Regions from separate parts of the Haloimpatiens massiliensis genome, predicted to be linked through region 2. Evidence: riboswitches for the same ligand, from Rfam matches in the RefSeq annotation. Region 2 holds a riboswitch; each other region holds the start of a gene.
The links. A riboswitch is a leader RNA that binds a small molecule or an ion and turns the genes downstream of it on or off. The one in region 2 is predicted to bind thiamine pyrophosphate.
Positions count from the first base shown of each region.

Region 1: linked by a shared signal. The riboswitch ahead of thiD (bifunctional hydroxymethylpyrimidine kinase/phosphomethylpyrimidine kinase) and the one ahead of thiT (energy-coupled thiamine transporter ThiT) in region 2 are both predicted to bind thiamine pyrophosphate.
Region 3: linked by a shared signal. The riboswitch ahead of thiW (energy coupling factor transporter S component ThiW) and the one ahead of thiT (energy-coupled thiamine transporter ThiT) in region 2 are both predicted to bind thiamine pyrophosphate.

Region 1 is NZ_LT854640.1:1,286,647-1,292,619, reverse strand. It holds partial or broken gene C1715_RS14330 (RNA-guided endonuclease InsQ/TnpB family protein) at 39-347, shown strand; gene thiE (thiamine phosphate synthase) at 919-1,545, opposite strand; gene thiM (hydroxyethylthiazole kinase) at 1,600-2,397, opposite strand; gene thiD (bifunctional hydroxymethylpyrimidine kinase/phosphomethylpyrimidine kinase) at 2,471-3,274, opposite strand; TPP riboswitch at 3,399-3,500, opposite strand; gene C1715_RS14310 (methyl-accepting chemotaxis protein) at 3,654-5,381, shown strand; gene C1715_RS14305 (VanW family protein) at 5,497-5,973, shown strand, end outside.
Region 2 is NZ_LT854640.1:472,693-478,665, forward strand. It holds gene cooS (anaerobic carbon-monoxide dehydrogenase catalytic subunit) at 1-268, shown strand, start outside; gene lgt (prolipoprotein diacylglyceryl transferase) at 669-1,436, shown strand; gene C1715_RS10385 (ECF transporter S component) at 1,599-2,174, shown strand; TPP riboswitch at 2,256-2,358, shown strand; gene thiT (energy-coupled thiamine transporter ThiT) at 2,505-3,158, shown strand; gene C1715_RS10395 (SDR family oxidoreductase) at 3,493-4,362, shown strand; partial or broken gene C1715_RS10400 (peptidylprolyl isomerase) at 4,800-5,291, shown strand; gene C1715_RS10405 (coenzyme F420-0:L-glutamate ligase) at 5,558-5,973, shown strand, end outside.
Region 3 is NZ_LT854640.1:918,266-924,238, reverse strand. It holds gene C1715_RS12615 (ECF transporter S component) at 84-734, shown strand; gene C1715_RS12610 (DUF4064 domain-containing protein) at 981-1,340, shown strand; TPP riboswitch at 1,451-1,556, shown strand; gene thiW (energy coupling factor transporter S component ThiW) at 1,866-2,435, shown strand; gene thiM (hydroxyethylthiazole kinase) at 2,413-3,210, shown strand; gene C1715_RS12595 (MATE family efflux transporter) at 3,554-4,912, shown strand; gene C1715_RS12590 (2-hydroxyacid dehydrogenase) at 4,956-5,930, shown strand.

The sequences.
Region 1 (5,973 bases), 810 kb from region 2:
AGATGGAGTAAAAACTCCATCTGAAGCTAAGAGTTCTGTTTATAACTATTGAAGATTTAAATGTAAGTGGAATGATGAAGAATAGGCATTTAGCTAAGGCAATTGCTGGGCAAAAGTTTTATGAATTTAGAATTAAACTTATTTCAAAAGCTAAACAAAATGGCATTGAGATAAGAATAGTTGATAGATTTTATCCAAGTAGTAAAATGTGTAGCTGTTGTGGAGCATATAAGAAAGATTTAAAACTATCTGATAGAGTTTACAAATGCAGTTGTGGGCTTTCTATTGATAGAGATTTAAATGCTTCAATAAATTTAGCCAATGCTAAAGAATATAAGATAGCTTAATTAAACAAGCACTTATATGTGTACCCAAGGCTATTTGGGGAATTAACGACTGTGGAGTTCTATACAAACTGTAGTAGCTTAGGCAAGGCAGAGTACGTTGAAGCAGTAAAAATCTCAATATGGATACATTTGACCATATTTTGAGTAGCAGGGATATTTGTTTATAGAAAACAGAGTTGATAAGTATCATTCTAACTTGTTTGAAACTCACTTATTGGGAGAAAAGGTAATCTGTATGACGGGAGAGGAAGCAACAAAGTTGTTTTAATACTTTAAAGACAGATTTTTCCGTTTATACGTACATTACTTATGGGAGAGATGGCCTACTAGTGGAGAAGGTAAGAAGTAAAAAGTAAGAAGTAAGAACCAATAGGTAAAAGGTAAGAGTTTCTTTAAAAAATTCAGCAAAGCTGGATTTTCACCACAACTATTACTTCTTAGCTCTTACCTATTACCTATCTGTAAATTTCAAATTTTATATTTTTATTTTATAAATTAAAGATTTTCCATAGCGAAGGAAAATAATCCTTTACTAGCCCTCTAGCCCACTGGCCAACTAGCCCACTAAAAATTATGACAAAGTCATAATTTTCTTAAGTTCTTCAGTAGCTTTTTTTATATTATTGCTTCCAAGAATGCAAGATATTACAGAAAGACCACTTACACCAGTTTCCATAACTGACTTTGCATTAGAGTGATTGACTCCACCTATAGCTACAGAAGGAATATGAATTTTTGAAGTTATTTCTTTTAGTCCATTTAAGCCTATAGGTATATCTATATCTTTTTTAGTATTTGTGGAAAACACAGCGCCAAGGCCTAAATAATTTGCTCCTTTGTTTTGAGCTTCCAAAGCTTCATATACATTGCCACAGGATATACCTATTATTATGTCTTCTCCTAATATTTTTCTTGCATATTCTATAGGCATATCGTCTTGGCCTAAATGAACCCCTTCAGCTTTTATTGCTTGAGCTATATCTATTCTGTCATTGATTATAAGAGGTACATTATAATATTTAGTTATGTCATGAATTTCACTAGCTATATTGAAAAATTCTCTAGTAGTTGCTTCTTTTTCTCTAATTTGTATTATACTCGCTCCTCCCTTTATGGATTCTTCTACGGCTTCTTTTAAAGATATATTCTTTAAAAATCTTCTATCCGTAACCAAATAAATTTTATAGTCTATACTCAATTTTAATACCCCCTGTTGTAAAATTTTTGTTTTTAATCTAAATTTCCAAGTCCACTATAGTAATTTTATATCTAGGTTATCTTTAAATTCTTGTTCAGTTAAGCCATAAATGTAATCTATTAACTTGACTTTAAAGGAAGCAGGAAGCTTTGTTTCATGAAATGCTTTTTCTCCTGCTATATTCATCCAAGCTATGGCAGCACATACAGCAGTGAACTTATCATTTTCAGCACCACAAGCTCCTGCACATAAAGCACCTAGCATGCAGCCAGCACCAGTAATTTTAGTGAATAACTGTACTCCATTTTTTATTAATGCAGTTTTAGTACCGTCAGATACTACATCTATTTGGCCAGTAGCGGCAATTATGCAATTATATTTTTTAGCTAAAGTTTTACAAGCTTCTACTAATCCCTCGCCATCATCTATAGAATCTACACCTCTAGTTTTAGAGGATAGTCCAGATAAAAATTTTATTTCTCCTGCATTACCTTTAATAACGTCTATTCTACCTAATTCTATTAGTTTATTAATAACATCTAATTTCCTTGGAATAGCACCACAGGCTACAGGATCTAATACTACAGGTACATTATTGTTTTTTGCTGAAGTTGCAGCCATAATCATGGCTATTTCTTGTTCCTTTGGTAGACTTCCTAAGTTTAAGTATAGACAAGATGAAATTTTAGAAAAGTCATAGCTTTCATCGTAGGCTTCTACCATGGCAGGAGAAGCGCCAAAAGCAAGTAGTATATTAGCACAATCATTTATAGTTACGTAATTTGTTATAGCATGTACTAATGGAGTGGTATTTCTAACCTTTGATATAACGTTAAATAAATGATTTTTCATTTTTTCATTCCCCTTTCTTTAGATGTTAATGTAAAGTTTTTTACACTACTTTAAAAAAAAGCTAAGTAGTTTTTTATTCATAACGCACGCCAGATTGTTTGTAAAGTTCAACAAAATGGCCTAAAGGACCTACACCTTGGCCAATGGAAAAGGAATTTTCTATAGCTTTTGTGATATAATTTTTAGACTCTATTACAGATTCTTCAATATTTAAGCCTTTTGCTAGATGCGATGCTATAGCAGAAGATAAAGTGCAGCCTGTACCATGAGTATTATTAGTTTGGATTCTTTTTCCCGATATTTTTATAAATTTTTCTCCTGTGTATAAAATATCGTTTGCATCATTGTATCTATGACCGCCCTTTATAAGTACCCACTTAGGACCCAGTTTTGAAATTTCAGAGGCTGCTTTTTTCATATGTTCTTCATTTTCTATTTTAAAACCAGTTAAAGCTTCAGCTTCCGGAATATTTGGAGTTACTATATGAGCTATAGAAATTAAATTTTTAAGCTCGTTTATTGCATCAGGTTTAAGTAGGAAATATCCACTTTTGGATATCATAACGGGATCTACAACTATGTTTTTAGCTTTATATTCTATTAGTAGTTCTCTTATGGTTTTTATGATTTCACTATTGGAAACCATGCCAATTTTCACTGCATCCACTTCAATATCATCAAATATACATTTTATTTGAGAATGTACTATATTATTATTTATTTCTTGTACATCAAATACGCCCTTAGTATTTTGACAAGTTACAGCGGTGATTACGCTCATGCCATAAACCCCTAAAGCACTCATAGTTTTTAAATCTGCTTGAATACCTGCTCCACCACAGCTGTCAGAACCGGCAATAGTTAAAACTTTTTTCATTTAGAATTCCTCCTAATTTTATAAAAATAAAAGGTATACCATAACGGTACACCTTTAAAGTGAATAATTTCTAAAATTTGAAATAAAAAACTGCTTAAAGAAAAGCAGAACATAAAATAACTTTAGAAGTTATGTACCTACTTACCTCCGCCAGTATTATCTGGTATCAGGTTCAAAGGGTTAGAGCAATAGCTCTTCTCAGCTTTAAGCACCCCCGTAGTAATATTAAGTTAGTGTTCAACAATAATTATATCAAATGAATACAATATTTCAATACTGGTTACTTATATAAAAAATTTTTATTTTTATGGTAAATGTTATATAATATATATAGTAAAAGTATGTAAAAATGTAATAGTATGCATTTGGAGGTATGATTATGAGGAGAGTTTCTTTAAAAAGAAAAATAATGAGAAGTTTTTTTTTAGTAGCAATATTGGTTTTAGTACCTATATGTGTTATGACTATTAATATTGGAACTAAGGCTTCGGGAAAAGTATTGAGTCAAATAGTAGAAAAGGCAAGTATCACTGGAAAAAGTATAATAGATGAAGTTTATCCAGGCCAATGGTCTTTAAATAATGAGGAGCTTTGTAAAGGCGATAAAAAAATTAGTAATAGTGATATGGTATCAAAAATAAAAAAGGATTTAGGATTTGACATGATATTTTTATCTGAAAATAAGATAATATCTACTAGTATTGATACGAAGGATAATACTATTAAGTACATAGATGAAAAAGATAAGCTAAAAGAAGAGGTTTTTCAGCAAGGAAACAGTGTAAATACTAGATTAAGAATTAATGATGAAAAATATTTATCTCATTTAGAACCTATAAAAGATCAGCAAGGAAAAATTATAGGTGCTTGGGCTATAGCTATAAAACAAGCGTCTATAATTCAATATTTTAAAAGCACAGGTATTATAGAGACAGTAGGTATAATTAACGGGTTATGTATACTTTGTCTAATACTAGTAATATATATAGCTTATAGGTTATCAAGTTATTTAACATGTAATATAAATGAGGCTTCAGAATTTGCTAAAAAAATAGCTATAGGAGATTTAACTTACAAGGCTAATGGCTTAAATGAGAAAATAATGAATAGAACTGAAAATAAAGATGAAGTTGTAGAACTTATAGAGTCATTAAATACAGCAGGAGATAGCTTAAGAGGATTGATATTAAATATAAAGGGTAGTGCTGAAGGTTTAACAGAAGTATCTGGCAATGTAGAGGCTTCTATTGAAGAAATAAATGTAGGATTTGAAGAAATAGTAAATGGTGTTAATGAAATGGCAGTAAGTACGGAAAATAATGCTAGTGCAGCAGAAGAAACAGCATCAAGTGTTCAAGAAATAGCTAACAATTCACAGAAGGTAGCTATAAATACAGAGAGCGTGGCTAAAGATGGAGAAAATGCATTAAAGTTAGCAGAGCAAGGCGCTGAAAGTGTAAAAGATGTAGTGAAATCAATGAATAATATAAAAAATACTACAAATGAAGCTTGTAGAGCTATAGAAGAATTAGAGGAATATTCTGAAAAGATAAATGAAATGGTGCTTATAATAAATGCCATAGCAGAACAAACAAATTTATTAGCTTTAAATGCTGCTATAGAAGCTGCACGTGCTGGGGAACATGGGACAGGCTTTGCAGTTGTAGCAGATGAAGTAAGAAAATTAGCAGAAGAAAGTAAAAATGCATCTGGTGATGTAATGGCATTTGTTAAGAATATTCAGCAAAAAACTAAAAATGCATCAGAAGCCATGGAAAAAGAGTTAAAGTTAGTGGAAGTGGGAGTTGAAAAATCCTATTTAACTAGTGAAGAATTTAATAACATATATGATACTATAAAGAATATGAGTGGAAGTATTGAGAATATAGCTGATTCTATAGAACAACAAACCCGAATTTCTATGGAGATGGCCAATGTGGTAGAGGAATTTTCTTGTAATACTCAAGAAACAGCCGCTAATTCTCAAAAAATAAATTCAGTAGTGGAGAGAAGAGCAGATTCTATAGAGAATGTACGAAGTACTGTAGATGAATTAAATATTATGTCAAAAAGTTTAAAAGAGGAGATTAAAAAATTTAAACTTTAGATGAAATCCCAAGATAGTAAATGTTATTTTTAATATATTTGTAACTTTTTATATTAGCTAAATGTTATTATTATAATAAAAGGAAAATAAATTATTTTGGGAAAGGAAAAAGAGTATGAGTAGAAGTAAAAGGAGTGAAAAAAACAATAAACCCAATAAATCAAAAGTATTATTAGTAGTATTATCATTTTTTATAATTATAGTTGTGGCTGGAGCGCTAGGAGTAAGACATCATATATATTCAGTTTGTGAAAAGTACGATAATGTTATATATCCAGGTGTATCAATAGAAAATATAGATGTTTCTGGAAAAACAAAGGAGCAAGCTATAACTTTAATTAATGAAAAATATGGAGATAAGGTTTTAAAGAAGAATATACTAATAAAGGCTCCTAATAAAGAATATAAGATTAATTATTCACAATTAAATGCTAGATATAATATTTCTGAAACTGTAAATGAAGCTTTTGGATATACTAGAAATATGGGTATTTTACAAAAATATAAATTAATAAAAAATTCTAAAAATCAAAGATATACCTTAAAGTTTAAGTATGATGGAAAATATATAGATGTATTACTAAATGAAATG
Region 2 (5,973 bases):
ATCAGAGCTTCCAATAGCAGTGACTGCTCCAGAATGGATGGAGCAAAAGGCTACTATAGATGGAATATTTGCAGTGGCTTATGGTGCATATACTCATTTATCACCAGTGCCATTTATGACAGGAGCTCCTAAACTTGTGAAACTATTGACTGAAGATGTGGAGGAAATAACTGGAGGTAAGGTTGCTCTTGGAGATAATCCTATAGAAGTAGCAAATAATATAGAGGAACATATTGTGAATAAGAGAAGAAAATTAGGATTAAGCTAAATATCTGTATAAGCAATTTCTAAGTAAACACTTAAAAATTTAAACACTATTATGAAGAATATGTAAAAATCTCAAAATTACAGAATAAATTTATGCTAATTTTGGATATCTATTAATAAAAAGAGAGACTATATGGTGAATTGAGTTTAATTCAAAATTATAGTCTCTTTTTTAAGAGTTTAACAAGTTAACATACTAGTAATTAATGTATGAAGAGATTTAGTATGTTAAAAAATTTAATACATTAATAAGTATTATTTGATATGACATATAGATCAAATGATTAGATTTTATTGCAGATAGTATCACAGATGCTACAATTAAATGATGAACTTTGTTATTTTGTGTAGAAAATTTATATAAAATATTATAGAATTGAGAAAAGAAAGGATGTGAAATTATGAATCCAGTTGCATTTTCAATTTTAGGTTTTGATATAAGGTGGTATGGAATACTAATATCCATTGGAATTATAATAGGGCTGTTAGTGGCAAAGGTTAATTGTAAATGGAGAAATATAGATTATGATAACTTGCTAGATATGGTTCTTATTACTTTTCCATTAGCTATTATAGGGGCCAGGCTATATTATGTATTATTTGAATTTGAAAGCTACAAAAATAATCTTATGGATGCATTTAATATAAGGCAAGGTGGACTTGCTATCCATGGAGGAATTATTTTTTCAGTAGTTGCTGCATTAATATACACAAAAAGAAAAAAAATTAGTTTTATTAAATTTGCGGATGTAGCGTTTCCATCTGTTATATTGGCTCAATCTATAGGTAGATGGGGAAATTTTTTTAATGGAGAAGCACATGGCGGACCTGTTAGCTATGATTTTATAAAGCAATTTCCTGAGTTTATCCAAAAAGGTATGAATATAGAGAGGATATATTATCATCCTACATTTTTGTATGAATCTATATGGGATTTACTAATATTTTTAATATTGATGATTTTATTAAGAAAAAGCAAAAAAAATGGAGTAGTATTTTTCACATACATTGGTTTATATTCTATAGGAAGATTTTTAATTGAAGGGTTAAGGACGGACAGTCTTATGATAGGAAATATAAGAGTTGCTCAATTTATTAGTTTAATTGGTATTATGATTTGGATAATTTTTATTATTTCACAGAGGTCTTTATCAAATACGAAAAAATAAAAAGAAAAAATATAATAGTACATTATTATAAGACTTTTATAATGTAAAACTTTTAATAATTGAAAAAAGCGTATCCATACATTTTCCTTTGCCAATTATTTATTATATTATGTAAGTATATAGAAAGCTTATAGTTAAAATATAGTATTGGGGGGAACTGTAATGAAACAAAATATTGTAAGAAATGAAACCAGTAGTTCAAAGGCAATTGAACTTACACAAATGGCTCTTATGACTGCAATAATATGTGTAGCAACTATGTCTATAAAAATTCCAACAGTAATGGGTATTGGATATGACCATTTAGGAGATAGTATGATATTCTTTGCAGCTATTTTATTCGGAAGAAAAAAAGGAGCTATAACATCTGCTATAGGAATGAGTTTGGCGGATTTATTATCTGGCTATGCATATTATGTACCTTTTACGTTTGTAATAAAAGGCATAATGGCATTGATTGCTACAACAATTGCATATAGGGGAAATTACGAAGGTAAAAATATGATCAATAATATATTTGCCTTTGTAGTAGCAGGTGCATGGATGGTATTTGGATATTTTGTAGCAAAGATAATTTTAGTTAAATTTGTATTGTTTAAGGTTGATACTTATAGTGAAGCTTTAGCTTTAGGACTTGCAAGTATTCCAAATAATATAGGACAGGTTACTGTAGGGATATTAATTGCAGTACCATTGATTAAATTACTACAAGGAAAGTTAAATATCAAAAGAAAATAGTTCTAACGTTAATTTGTAAATTTGATTTTGAGCATATTTGTATTATGACTATAGATGGTGTATAATTAAATCGAAATTTGAATAGAGTGCTAGGGGTGCTTAAAAGCTGAGATGGATTTTGCTAATCCTATCCCTTATACCTGATCTGGATAATGCCAGCGTAGGAAAGCAGCATATGATATTGTTAGTAAATACTGTTTTTCAGCAGTATTTATTTTTTTATGTTATATATGAAGTTATTAGTATTTAATCTAAAATTATAATAATAAATGAATTTTATTTAAATAATACTTATTAGGTTAAAATAAAATATAGAAGGAGGAATTATTAATGAATTGGTTTAATTTTAAATTTAAATCTCCAAAGTTTGGGGAAGCTTTGAGTACAGTTTCTTCAGATCCAGTTATATACATAAGCATAATAGCCATAATAATTTTAATTGCAGTAATTATACATATGAATAAAGCTAAATTAACTACAAAAATTATGCTTCATGTATCTATGGCTGTGGCTATAGCCACTGTACTAAAAATGTTTAGGATAATGAAAATGCCTATGGGAGGTTCTGTAACTTTAGGTTCCATGATTCCTATTATATTCATAGCTTATATTTATGGTACTAAAGTGGGATGTTTAGCAGGAGTGATATTTGGCGTAATTGATTTAATTTTAGGACCATATGTGGTACATCCAGTACAGCTTATACTAGACTATGTTTTAGCTTTTGGAGTTTTAGGCTTTGCAGGATATTTTAAAAATAATATTTTTATTGGTGGATTAGTGGGCATAGGGTTAAGATTCATATGTCACGTGTTATCAGGAGTTGTTTTCTTTTCTTCGGCTGCAGAAGGTCAAAATGTATGGGTTTACTCCATATTATATAATGGAACGTATTTACTTCCAGAGGCTATAATAGCTGTTGTAATTTTAGCTATAATTCCTGTGAAAAGAATAAAAACACAAATTGCAAGTTCGTTGTATTAATAGAAAGCTTTTAATGAGTTTCTTTTATCAAATAGGTTAATAAGAGTAGATAAGTCTATTTATAACAAGTTCTAAGTTTCAGATGAAGTTAAAATTTCATTTGAACTTAGAACTTTGTTTATGTTTTGGAACTATAATTTTATAAGTTTACTATTAAAGCATAATTAACTATATGCTATAATTTTTATACGAAGTAATGTTCTTTATGAAAACTATCAATAGAAAATTGGTGAATAAAGTATATTTTTTAGTTGTTTTCATAATTCAAGTAATTTAATATTTTTTGTAGGATAATCACAAAATAAATAAAAAATAATAGGTAGGTGAGTGTTCAGTGAAAAAGATATTATTAACTGGAGGACATGGATTTTTTTGTACAAGATTTTATGAAAGATATAAAAATGAATATAAAATATTGTCTACAGGAAGAGAGGATTTAGATATAACAGATGATATAAAAGTAATGCAGGTTTTTAAAGAGTTTAAACCAGATTATGTTATACATGCTGCAGCTATAGCAGTTACGGACTTTTGTAATGAGCATCCAGAAATAGCTCAAAAAATAAATGTAGATGGAGCTGTTAATGTGGCTAAGGCGTGTAAAGAGGTAGGAGCAAAACTTGTATTTATAAGTTCTGAACAAGTATTTAATGGAAATATAGAAAATGGGCCTTATGATGAAGGACATAGACCAGTGCCAAATACTGTGTATGGTAAAAATAAATTAGAAGCAGAAAGGTTGTTAAAGGATATAATAGATGAATTGTGGATAGTAAGATTTACATGGTTGTTTGGTATGCCAGAAAAAAATTTAAGCATTTCATCAAACATACTTTGGGAAACAGTGGTTTCTTTACTAAAAGGAGAAAAAATATATGCATCTGCAAATGAATTCAGAGGTATGACTTATGTTTTTGAAATGGTAGAAAATTTTAAAAGAGTATTCCAATTACCGTATGATACCTACCATATGGGAAGCTATAATTCTATGAGCAGATATGAAGTAGTAAAATATATATTAACGGAAATGGGATTGAGTAATAGAGTGAATGAGATACTTATAAAAGATGAAGAAAAATATAAAGATTTTCCTAGAGATATACGATTAAATACAAAAAAAATAGAGAAATATGGTATAAAATTTACTTCTACTAGAGATGGGCTAACTAAATGTCTAAAAGACTATAGATTAAGTCTCTTGTAATTAAAATAAATTCTATTGATTTATAGATATATGGCTTAAACTGTAAATAAGAGGACATATAATTATGACTAAAAATAAAACAATATAAGAGAATTTTATAGATGAATGAATATAAACATAAATATGCAGAGATACACAAATATATATTTTAATAGACTTAAAATAGTATTATATTCATAACTGTTTTTTAAAACAGTTTATTAATAATAAGAAATATAAGTACGAAAAAGATGTATTGAAAGGAGTTTTTTTTAATGTTAAATAAGAAATTTGGGAAATATATAGTAGCTACATTAATCTGTGCTATTGCTATTTTGGCTGCAGGTTGTTCTAAAGCTAATAAAAACATAGAGAAACAAGGGGAGAAAAAAGAAGAGAGTAAACAAATCAATACAGAAAAGAAGCCAGGGGATAAAAATCCATTGGTAACTATAGAAATGGACAATGGAAATAAAATAAAAATAGAATTATATCCAGAAATAGCACCTAATACTGTAAGAAACTTTATTTCTTTAGTTAATAAGGGATTTTATGATGGGGTGATTTTCCACAGAGTAATTCCAGAATTTATGATATAAGGAGGAGATCCAGAAGGTGTTGGAACCGGTGGCCCAGGTTATGCAATAAAGGGTGAATTTAGTTCCAATGGCTATAAAAATGATTTAAAGCATGAAAGAGGAATAATATCTATGGCTAGATCCAGCAGACCAGATTCAGCAGGTTCACAATTCTTTATAATGGTAAAAGAAGCTCCTCATTTAGATGGAGAGTATGCAGCTTTTGGCAAAGTAATAGAAGGTATGGAAGAAGTAGATAGAATAGTTTCAGTTGAGAGAGATGGCAAAGATAAGCCTATTAAAGAGGAAAAAATGAAAAAAGTAACTGTCGATACTTTTGGAGTTGAATATAATGAACCAGAAAAACAATAACATTGTCTAAAATGGTGCCTGGCACCACCCGAATTATGTAGAATACATATGTTTTTTAATTAATATAAAAGGAAGATATAGCTAAATTTTTTTATAAGCCTACTAAATTTGTGCTATAGGTGCTATAATATCATTGTGATAGTAAAATTACGTACATTTAATAATATTATACTGTGAATGTTTGTATACTACTTTGAGAAAGTAGTTATTCCACAGGTGATATGTGGTTTCAGATGTACGATATTTTAAAAAAGGGAGATGTTTATATGACAAGAGCAGTAGGCACTACAGTGAGAGGGGTAAGAGCTCCTATAGTAAAACAAGGTGATGATTTAGTTAATATTGTAGTAGAATCAATTATAAGAGCTATGGAGACTGAAAAATTTAGCATTAATGATAGAGATATAATAGGAGTTACAGAATCCTTAGTTGCAAGGGCACAAGGAAACTATGCTTCTGTTGAAGATATTGCTGAGGATATAAATAAAAAATTTAAAGGGGATTTTGCAGTTGTTTTCCCAATACTTAGTAGAAATAGATTTTCTTTGATATTAAAAGGTCTAGCAGCTAGCGGCAAGAAAATATATTTATTTTTAAACTATCCATCTGATGAAGTTGGAAATCATTTAATGGATGTAGATAAAATGGACGAGTTGGGAGTTAATCCATATACTGATGTTTT
Region 3 (5,973 bases), 450 kb from region 2:
ACAATTCTAATTGTCCACCTAATTGCAATTAACACCTGAAAGACATTTCTTTCAGGTGTTACTATTTTTAGGGGGAATGTAAAATGAAAACAAACACTAAAAAACTCACAACATTGGCAATGTTAAGTGCTATTGCCTATATTATTATGGTTTTAGGACGTATTCCTATAGTAATGTTTTTAAAGTATGATCCTAAAGATGTTATTATTACTATTGGAGGATTTATTTTTGGTCCGTTATCAGCATTTATTATTTCAGTGCTAGTTTCTTTTGTGGAAATGTTCACTGTTAGTGATACTGGTTTTATAGGTTTTATTATGAATATCATTTCTACATGTGCTTTTGCATGTACAGCAGGTTATATTTATAAACGAAATCATACACTTAAGGGAGCTGTATATGGACTTATTACTGGAAGTATTTTAATGACAATAGTTATGCTTCTTTGGAATTATCTTATTGCTCCAATTTATTTAGGGTATCCTAGAGAAGCTGTGGCAAAACTATTGATTCCAGCATTTTTACCTTTTAATCTTTTAAAGGGTGGATTAAATGCAGCCTTAACTATGCTTTTATATAAACCTTTAGTAAATTCCTTGAGAAGAAGTAACCTTATTCCTGAGTCATCGAAATCTAATCCAGTTAAAAAAATTAACCTTGGGGTGACACTTATTTCCGGTTTAATACTAGTTACATGTATTCTTTTAGTATTAGTATTAAATGGAACAATATAATTATTTTATTGTAGTAGCTATTATAGTGTTCAAAAAGTTAAATGAAACAATTAAACTGGATGATTCCATATACCCATATAAGTTAGTTGTTATATAAAATTCAGTAGTATTAATTGAATATAGAAAACTAAATCAACTAAAAAGGAATACTAAAACTTATATTTAAAATTTTTAATTGGTTAATACTTCTAATATTGGAATAAATAATATATAATTTTATTATATGATATATTAGGGGGAATCGTTATGAAAAGAACAGCTGAATTTGTACTAGGACTTATAGGGGGAATTTTAGGTATAATAATAACATTTATAACTTTGGTTGGAGCTATTTCTTTGTTGTTAGGAAATGAACCAGTAGAGAGTACTGAGACTGTATTCACAGTAATATATATTATAGGTTTAATATTATCAATAGTTGGTTTAGTTTTTGCTTGTAGAGTAAATAAAAATAGTAAAGTTTCTGGCATAATGATGATAATTGCAGGAGTTGGAGTTTTTTTATGTAATCTCCTTAATGTTGCCTCATTGATATTATTTTTGATAGCTGGAATAATGTGTCTTACTAGAAAAGTGGAATCTAAAAATGAGCAGATAATACAATAGTTTATTAACAAAACTAGAGAAGCGCTAATGCGGTTCTTTTTAGTTCTTGCAGTTTCATATTTTTCTATATTTTTACCTTTGTGTTGCATTTAAAAAATTTATATGATACAATTTCTAAAAAGGGGAGCTTGGTTGCAGGCTGAGAGGAAGTTTATGCTTCGACCCATAACTTGATTCGGATAATGCCGACGTAAGGAAATATTTAGTTTATACTATTTGTTTATATATCTTATGAGTGTAAATGAGATGTGCCTTATTTGGTGTATCTCATTTTTTATGCTGCAAAGAGAATATTTTTGATTAGTGAAGGAGGAGCGCCCTGAGCTAATATTGCAAAATACAACTAAATAGCGAGGGAACTTGTGTTTCAAGGTGAGAGGAGGCTTTTGAGCTTCGACCGACCAGTATGGCTTATGTCATATAGGGAATTGCTATTTAGTTACGATAAAACTATACCTCGATAATGGTGTTTATTCCCTATATAACATATTGGGAAAATGAATATTATTAGGGAGGTATTTTATTATGGAAAAAAACTCAAAATTATTAAAAAAACTTATGCTTGCAATGTTGGTGGCAATGGGAGTTGTGATTTCACCGATTCTTCGTATTGAAGGCATGTGTCCTATGGCACATTTTATTAACATAGTATGTTCTGTTATTCTTGGACCTTGGTATTCACTGCTTTGTGCTACACTTATTGGTGTCATAAGAATGTTTTTTTTGGGAATTCCACCTTTAGCTTTAACTGGAGCAGTTTTTGGTGCTGCTTTATCTGGAATTTTATACAGAGTATCTAAAGGAAACTTGATTTGTGCCATTATAGGTGAGATTATAGGAACTGGCATTATAGGAGCTATAGTTTCATATCCTGTTATGACATTTATTTGGGGTAGAACAGGACTTACATGGATGTTCTACGTTCCTTCATTTATTATGGGTACACTTATCGGTGGAACCATTGCATTTATTTTTCTAGCGGCATTAAGCAGAATAGGGATGCTTGCAAAAATTCAGAGGACTTTGGGGGCGAAAGTTTATGACAAATCAAAATGCAACAATAAACGATCTATTGCAAATAAGACAGAATGTTAAATTAAAAAAACCACTAATTCATTGTATTACAAATCCTATTTCAATAAATGATTGCGCAAATATGGTGCTTGCGGTTGGTGCCAAACCTATTATGGCGGAGCACCCTTTGGAGGTTGCTGAAATTACTGCTACTTCTAAAGCTTTGGGAGTTAATCTTGGGAATATAACAGACACAAGAATGAAATCTATGTTGATTTCAGGTAAAATTGCCTTTGAAAATAAAATTCCACAAGTAATTGATTTGGTAGGTGTGGCTTGCAGTAAACTTCGATTAAATTATGCAAAGAAATTTATTTTCCAGTGTCATCCAAATGTTATTAAGGGCAACATGTCTGAAATAAAAGCAATTTATGGTATAGAGAGTAATTCAAAGGGTATTGATGTGGGTGAATTTGACATGGTAACAGAAAAAAATTCCGAAAGAAGTATCGAAATGTTAAAAAAATTGTCTTTGCAAACCGGGGCTGTTATTGCAGCAACAGGAGTGGTAGATATAATAACAAATGGTATTGATACATATTTAATAACCAATGGCTGTGAAATGCTTTCAATGGTAACTGGTACAGGTTGTATGCTTAATACACTTATAGCAAGTTGTATTTCTTCTAAAAATATATTTGGAGGTACTGTTCTTGCTATAGCTCTTATGGGAATATGTGGTGAACTTTCTCAGCATGTTAAGGGGACTGGAAGTTTTAAAACTGAACTTATAGATAATATGTTTAGTATTTCTGATGATATGATAACAGAAAAAATAAAATATAGAGTAGAATAAAAATAGAGAGTAGCATCTGCTTAGTGAAGTGCAGATTAAATGTTATGCATATGATATATTATATGCATAACATTTAGAGTTGTAATTCATTATAAGTAGATGCTTTTTATTATGGTTAAAATTTAAAAATTAATCAAAGAAATAATAAAATGTGATATATTTAATATAGAAGTTTAATAATAAGAAAATTTTGAAGAGAAATAAAATTAGAAAAGACAAAATACAGCTTACAGAATTAAATATGGAGAGAATCTTAAAAATAAGAAAGGAGGGAGTTACTGCAAAATAAGTAGCATTGTAGAAGGAAAAAATAAACTTTTATAAATTTTCAGTAACGCATAATATGGATTCGAAGGAAAGAAGAAATTTAATATTGGAAGGAAATATGTACAAAGTTATAATCACATTAGCTTTACCAATTATGATAAATAATTTAATACAGACTTTATATAATTTAGCAGATGGAGTATGGGTTAGTAAAATAGGTTCAGTACATTTTGCAGCTACATCTTTTGTTTGGCCTATTAATTTTTTATTTGTTTCTATTGGAATAGGATTGTCCATAGCAGGTACATCGATTTTATCCCAATTAATAGGAGCATCTAAATATGACAAAGCTAATAAATATGCCAGTCAATTAGTTGCCATTTCTTTTTTTATTTCTGTAGTTTTTTCAGCAATTGGATACATAATAAGTCCATTAGTAATAAAACTTATGGGTGGTTCAGGAGAATTGTTAAAATATAGTAGTATATATTTGAAAATAACTTTTTTAGATATGCCATTTATGTTTTTATTTTTTAATTATAATTCTATAATGAATGCCCAAGGTAATACTTTACAACCTACAATACTTAGTGCAATTAGTGCAATTTTGAATATAGTATTAGATCCTATTTTTATATTTAATTTTAATATGGGCATAAAGGGTGCTGCTATTGCTACTTTATTAACAAAAGCATTACTTAGTGTAGCTGGATTTTCTATGTTAAAGTTAAAGCCGGGAACTATAAAAATAAGTTTTAAAAATTTCAAATTTAATAAGGATATATTATATAAAATTATAAAAATTGCTGTGCCATCTTCTATTGGACAATCTGGTTCTGCATTAGGTTTTATGGTCTTAAATAGTTTTATTGCCTCTTATGGTACAGCTACTATAGCCGCCTTTGGTATGGTTAACAGAATTACGGGACTTGTAATGCAGCCTGCAATGGGTATTGGAGCTGCTTTAACTTCTATTGTAGGACAAAACTTAGGAAATGATCAGATGAAAAGAGTTAAAGAGGCTTTTAGAAAATCTTTAAAACTTACAATAGCATTTTCACTATTAGGATGCATAATTATGTTAATTTGGGACAAGCAAATCATAGAATTTTTCATACAGTCTAAAGATGATAGTAGTGTAATATCTCAAGGTATTACATATCTTCAATACATAGCTTATTCTATGCCTTTGATGGGGATTTTTAGTGTACTTCAAGGAATATTCCAAGGCTCTGGACATACAAAGTATTCCATGGCTATGGAAATAGGTAGACTTTGGTTTGTAAGATTGCCTATGATACTTGCATTTAAGTATTTAACAAATATAGGATCTACTGGTATTTGGTTTTCTATGAGTTTTAGCAATCTTATAATTTGTATATATGGATATTTAATTTACAGGAAAAATCAATGGCAAAAAAGAATAATAAAATGATAGATATCATTAATAAAATTTATAAAGATTAACTATAGGAGGGATGATTGTGAAGCCTAAAGTATATATTGCTCGAAGAGTTTCAAAAGAAGTTCAGGAATATATTTCAAATTTTTGTGATCTTGAAATGAATGAAGGTGATGAAATACTCTCCAGAGAAGGAATAATAAAAAATTATAATTATATTGATGGCTTGATAACCATTGGAACAAAAATAGATGAAGAATTTTTAGATTCTATGCCTAATTTAAAAGTAGTAAGTAATATATCTGTAGGATATGATAATTTTGTAATTAAAGATATGAAAAAGAAAAAAATAGTAGGTACTAATACTCCAGATATACTAAATGATACAGTGGCAGATTTAACTTTTGGACTTATATTATCATTGGCAAGAAGAATACCAGAACTTGATAGAATAACAAAAGCTGGAATGTGGGAAAAAGTTTATCCAGAAGAATATGTAGGTACAGAAGTACATCATAAAACTTTAGGCATAATAGGTATGGGAAGGATAGGTGAGGCTGTAGCTAAAAGAGCTAAATTAGGATTTGATATGGATGTATTATATTATAATAGGCACAGAAAAGAAGAGATAGAAAATAAGCTGGGAGTAAAATATTCCTCTAAAGATAAGCTTATAAAAAATTCTGATTTTATTGTGATTTTAACTCCCCTTACTGAAGAAACATATCATTTCATTGATGCTAGAGAATTTAACTTAATGAAAAAGTCAGCAATAATTATTAATGTGTCTAGAGGGCAAACGATTAATGAGCTAGCTCTAATTGATGCTCTAAAAACTGGCAAAATAGCAGGGGCAGGATTAGATGTGTTTGAAAAAGAACCTACAGATAAAAATAATCCTCTTTTAAGAATGGATAATGTAGTAACTCTGCCACATATAGGATCAGGTACATGGAAAACAAGAAATGATATGAGTATGATGGCAGCAGAAAACATGGTTTCAGCATTACAAGGAAATATACCTAAAAATTTAGTAGAGGAACTTGCTTAAAAGTTCTTTGAAAATAATTTAGTATATAAATATTTGGTCTTAA